Prochlorococcus marinus subsp. pastoris str. CCMP1986: one gene and its partner. The protein of the gene in region 2 interacts with the protein of the main gene of each other region in a pairwise test. Links are inferred from orthologs where the notes say so. Each region holds a gene or a part of one and is shown on either strand. Other genes may lie near its edges.

Region 1 (2,972 bases), 150 kb from region 2 along the record:
TGGAATTAAGCAATCAAATTCTTGTTTCAATGTTTAGATGGTGGGAAAAATTTAATTGAGCTTTTCGGCTGCTACCCATTCTTTTAGTTTTTCACCAAAAATTTTTTTTCCATCAATAATTGGTCTACAAAATGGAGGTTGCTTATCATTTAGTCCTAATAAATCAGCAGTAACTCTTACTTGTCCATCACAAAATTTTCCTGCACCTATACCTATTGTTGGTATTTCTAATTCGGTTTGAATTTCTTTAGCAAGTAATTCTGGAATATGTTCTAAAACTATAGAAAAACATCCTAATTTTTCTAGTGATAAAGCATCTCGTTTGATTTTTTCGTGACTTTCTGAATTGTTCCCTTGTTGTTTAAATCCTAGATTCAAATAGCTTTGTGGAGTAAGCCCTAAATGACCCATGACAGGAATTCCCATCCTTATGAGTCTTGAAATAACATTCTGTACCTCTGGATCAGCGCCCTCAACTTTTACTGCCTTTGCATAAGTATTCTTAATTATTTTTCCTGCATATTCCACTGCCTTGTTTTCTCCGCATTGATAAGTAAGAAAAGGCATATCACATACTAATAATGACTGTTCTTCTATTTCTTTGCTGAACCCTCTAGAAACTGCATTTGTATGATAAATCATATTCTCTAACGTAACAGGCAAGGTCGATTTGTATCCCAAACAGACCATTGCTAAAGAGTCTCCCACTAGAACAATATCTGCTCCTGAATGTTCAGCTAGAGAACCTGAAATAGAATCCCATGCAGTTAATGCAATAATCTTTTGAGATTTTTTTTTATATTTAACTAGTTCTGATGGCAACATAAAAGCTATGTATCTTTTTTTATCAAAAATTGCTAATATATTTAAGACTCGGCCTTTCGCGGTTTTAACGCCCAAACCTGGTCAGGATCGGAAGGTAGCAGCCACAAGGGATGCTTGAGGCAGGCGAGATAACCGAGTCACTTAATTTTAGCGATTATTCGATATCTTTTTTATTCTGCCTTAATCTTAAAAACTCTGGAATATTAGTACCTGTGTCTTTATTATCAGAAATATTATAAAGTGGCTGATTAGATAATCTATTTTTAATCCTTTGTTGTTTTAACGGTTGATTGGTTTCGAAACCTGTTGCAATAACAGTTACCTGTATTTCGCCTTCCATTGATTCATCTATAACAGCACCTACTATTATGTTTGCTTCTGGATCTACAACATCATAAATAATTTCTGAAGCTGAGGTCATATCTTCTAATGTCATATCTTTCCCACCTGTAATATTTATCACACAACCTTTAGCTCCATCAATTCTTGCCGCTTCTAGTAAAGGACTATTCATTGCGGCTTGAGCAGCCTCTAATGCTCTAGATCTACCAGAACCAATACCTATACCAAGCAGGGCAGTGCCAGCTTCAGTCATTACAGACCTAACATCAGCAAAATCAACGTTAACTAATCCAGGGCATGTAATTATGTCACTTATACCTTTAACTCCCATCCTTAAAACATCATCAGCATTTCTAAAGGCTTCTTGAAGTGGAGCTCCTGCAATTACGTCTTTTAAACGATCATTTGGAATCACAATAAGCGTATCAACGTTTTCTGCTAATCTTGCAATCCCTTCTTCTGCCTGACGCATTCTCCTTTTACCTTCAAATGAAAATGGCTTGGTTACTATCCCAACAGTTAAAGCACCACTTTGCTTTGCAACCTCAGCAACTACTGGAGCCGCTCCTGTCCCAGTTCCTCCTCCCATACCTGCAGCAATAAAAACCAAGTCAGAGCCCTCTAAGGTTTGTTGCAATTCATCTTTAGATTCCTCAGCAGCTTTTTGACCAATACTTGGATTCCCTCCTGCTCCAAGACCTCTTGTTAAGTTCTGACCTAGTTGAACTCTACGATCTGCAGAAGATTGTAATAATGCTTGCGCATCAGTATTTAAAACTCTGAATGAAACGCCTTCAAGATCACTATCAATCATCCTGTTTACAGCATTACTCCCACCACCCCCGACACCAATTACTTCAATTTTGGCATTCTGACTTGGAAGGATGTCTTTTGATTGATCAAAGTTTGGATTGTTTCCGAAGCTCATCTCTAAATAAAATCAAATACTAGTATTGGATGCATTATGAACTCACTAAGCTGATATGTAGGATTTTCTTGAAGAAAGTCCTTAAATATTAACTTGTCAAAAATTTGAGTGAATAACCGAAACCCTTTCAATTACTGATCTAATCAAAAAAACTTTTATGAAATTTGTTTTCAATTATTAGGGTTTGAACACTTTAATTTTTGGATTGTTGGGGTCAATTAGGTCGATATTATCTATTTTTTCTAAGATATTATTTTCTCTTATTTGGTTTTTCATATTATTTACTATTTGTAATTGATTTTCTATTCTTTTTGGATTAAATCCTAACAATATTGTTTTAAGACTTTTTTCCTCTAAAGTTAAAAAGCCATTAGGGGAGAAAGTTATTGTAATGAATTCAACATCGTTATATTTTTGGTAATTCAAAATTTTTGATAGTGTCTCTCTAAAGTTTTCTTTCCATCCAAAAACTTTACTAGTTATTTTATTCAAATTTTCTTGATCTGAATATTTTAGACTGATGAAGAAACCATCTTCATCAATAAAACCAGTTATTTTTTCCCCTTTAAAAAGCCGTTCGCCATAAGCTATTGGAGTTCTTGTTTTAATTAGAATTTTTAAACCAAAAGGGAATATTTGTCTAAAAACTGAAACATTCTTTAGAGATAAATTCTTTTTTAATTCTCTTTCTGTGTATGAGCTTTTGACAAATATCAACGAGGTAGGGAAATTTAGAGATGAGTTTACAACTATATCCTCGATAGAAAATAATTCGCTACCAACTATAGAAACATCTTGGTAATTAACATTTTTGAAAATTTTAGAGGTTGCATAACTTGTAAAAAATAAAAAGGTAATTAACAAAAAAAACCTTTTA
Region 2 (2,853 bases):
GGTGAATTAATAGAGTTAAGACAAGTAGAAGATACAAATCAAGCAATGTCTATTACTGGGGGGGCACCCGCAGAGTTTACTCCAGTATTATTAGGGATAACTAAAGCTTCACTAAATACAGATAGCTTTATTTCAGCAGCCTCTTTCCAAGAAACCACAAGAGTTCTCACTGAGGCTGCTATAGAAGGTAAATCTGATTGGCTTAGAGGTCTAAAAGAGAATGTGATTATTGGAAGACTGATACCTGCTGGTACAGGTTTTAGTGGGTTTGTTGAAGAATTAGCCTCAGAAGCTGGACCTCATCCTGATATTCTTGCAGAAGAATCCGGTGGGTATAGAAGGACCCAGAATTTAAGGCCAGACTATACAGTTGACATGCCGCAAACACCCATTGTAAGTTCTACTGCTATTCTTGATGACCCAAGTGATGAAGATTTAGAAACTACTAGGAATAGACATGGAATTGATCCTACATCCAGCAATTTTGCTGCTTTTGCAAGGCCAAATGCTGAAAATCAATTTTCTGAAGATCAATTACCTGATCCTGCAGCTTTGGAAGGGTTACAAGAGGAAGGACTTCTCTCTGATGGATAAAGGCTATTCTCATTTTCAGATACTAGAATGCTATTTTAAATTTTAATTAATGATTAAGCCTGATATTGTTCCTAAAAGAAAACTACCTCGTTACGGGTTTCATTTTTATAATGAAAAACTTAATGGAAGAATGGCGATGATTGGTTTTATAGCACTTATTCTTACTGAATTATTTTTAAAACATGGATTATTATTATGGTGATGCTCCTAATTAAATAAGTTTATTAATAAATTGAAGAATCTTCTTGGATGTAGTGTTAAAGATCTAGAAAAAATAGCTTTGAATTATGGTCAAGCGGCTTTTAGGGGACGTCAAATTTATAATTGGCTTTATAACTATAAAAACAGGTCTAAAAGTATTGATGAAATTAATGTCTTGCCATTAAAGTTTAGAGATCAATTAAAAAATGAAGCCTTTTTATTTGGAGAATTAACCTTAAAAGAAAAGTATTTAGCAACAGATGGAACCTTAAAGTTGTTATTAAATACTAGAGATAATGAAAGTGTTGAATGCGTTGGTATTCCAACTGAGAAAAGATTAACTGCATGCCTATCAAGTCAAGTAGGATGCCCAATGGATTGTAAATTCTGTGCTACTGGTAAAGAAGGATTAAAAAGATCTTTAAAAGTAAGTGAAATACTCGATCAAATTTTATTTATTGAAAATCAAATGAATCAGAAAGTATCTAATATTGTTTTTATGGGAATGGGTGAGCCCTTGTTAAATATTGATGAGTTACTTCTGTCAATTAGATCAATCAATGAGGATTTCGCTATTAGTCAGAGAAAGATTACAGTAAGCACTGTCGCTATTCCAAAAATGATAAGTAAATTATCAGAACTGTCCTTTCAAGTTTTGGGTAAATGTCAGTTTACGCTTGCAATAAGTTTGCATGCTTCAAATCAAAAAATAAGAGAAGCTATCATACCGAGTGCAAAAAATTATCATATTAAAAATATTATTGATGATTGTAGAGAATATGTAAGAGAGACTGGCAGAAGAGTGAGTTTCGAATACTTAATGCTCCATGGAGTTAATGATAAATTAGAACATGCTGATGAATTAAGTAATCTAATAAAAGGTTTCCAATGCCATGTGAATTTGATTCAATATAATCACATTGAGGAAGTTGAATTTAAGCAAACCCCTATAAAAAATGCTCAACTCTTTCAAACCAGACTTTCTAATAGTGGGATTAATGTTAGTTTTCGAAAAAGTAGAGGCTCAGATAGGAATGCAGCATGTGGTCAGTTAAGGCAAAATGACAAGATCAAATAATCATATTTAAAAACTTTTTATTAAATTTAACTTAAACACGTTATTATTGATTTAATTCTTTTTTTTATTATTGGGATTTATTAGAACTAAACTTTTACCTTTTGCAATTGTTAGTTTATTCGGCGTTGCTTTTTTTGCTGTTAGTGCAAGGATTTGGCTACCTGGAGATATGATGTCACCTGCTCCGATTAATTAATCTTTATTATTATTTGATAATGACTAAAAGAAAGGATATACAAAATGAAAGTTTGGCAGAAATAGCAATAGATCCAGATGTTTTAGCTAAAGAATTATCTGTAGAGCTCGAAATTGATCCTTTAGAACAGATTGATAAAGATGGTTTCTCAAGAGGAACTTTAGATAAAAATTTAGAATGCGATGAAGCCTTGAAATTACTTAAGGGTGACAGAGAGCAAAGAATTCAAGGCTTAAGAATATTTTGTGAATATCGAGATAAAAGATCTTTCCCTCTTTTACTTCCTTTACTTGATCAACCTTGCCCAGTAGAACGAATGAGTGCTGTATATGCTTTAGGTAGAAATCCATTTCCTAGCGCAGTAGAAAAATTAGTCAGTCTATTAGAAACAGACGACAATGCATATGTAAGAAGAGCTACTGCTTGGAGTCTAGCTAATTATGATAATGAAATTGTTTTGAAGCCATTAATAAACTCATTGAAAAATGATGTGGCTTCAGTAAGATTATGGTCATCTAGTTCTCTAGCGGAAATTGGAAGTACTTCATCCTTTAACGCTCAATTAGCGGCTGAACAATTATTAATTAGCTTAAAAATAGATAATGAGCCCGTGGTAAGAAGTAACTGTATATGGTCTTTATGTAGATTGTTTGAAAAATTAAATGAAATTTCGCAAGAGAGTTTTGTTGATGAATGTACAAAAATTGCTCTTTTTGATAAAGAACCTTCAGTTATGGAAGAAGCTAAAACTGCTTTAGATTCAATGGGGATGAAAGGGTTTTAT

What was found. Proteins that work in one complex are often made in the same cells at the same time.
Region 1: the proteins of rlmN (region 2) and ftsZ interact in binary tests that used the Escherichia coli proteins (3 or more experiments, as listed by UniProt). The link is inferred for Prochlorococcus marinus subsp. pastoris str. CCMP1986 from one-to-one orthologs.

The regions. Positions count from the first base shown.
Region 1 is NC_005072.1:1,261,325-1,264,296, reverse strand. Bases 38-2,931 are described here. They hold ftsZ (cell division protein FtsZ), read right to left. Parts: upstream 2,096-2,931; coding sequence 980-2,095; downstream 38-979. Other genes in these bases: TX50_RS07020 (cell division protein FtsQ/DivIB), read right to left, coding at 2,273-2,931; panB (3-methyl-2-oxobutanoate hydroxymethyltransferase), read right to left, coding at 52-825; hemW (radical SAM family heme chaperone HemW), read left to right, coding at 38-59. Outside these bases: more of hemW, read left to right, coding at 1-37; more of TX50_RS07020, read right to left, coding at 2,932-2,972. UniProt on the Escherichia coli protein: Essential cell division protein that forms a contractile ring structure (Z ring) at the future cell division site. The regulation of the ring assembly controls the timing and the location of cell division.
Region 2 is NC_005072.1:1,411,684-1,414,536, reverse strand. The notes cover bases 75-2,849. They hold rlmN (23S rRNA (adenine(2503)-C(2))-methyltransferase RlmN), read left to right. Parts: upstream 75-826; coding sequence 827-1,873; downstream 1,874-2,849. Other genes in these bases: TX50_RS07950 (HEAT repeat domain-containing protein), read left to right, coding at 2,089-2,849; TX50_RS09980 (hypothetical protein), read left to right, coding at 1,944-2,069; TX50_RS07960 (high light inducible protein), read left to right, coding at 644-796; TX50_RS07965 (DNA-directed RNA polymerase subunit beta'), read left to right, coding at 75-594. Outside these bases: more of TX50_RS07965, read left to right, coding at 1-74; more of TX50_RS07950, read left to right, coding at 2,850-2,853.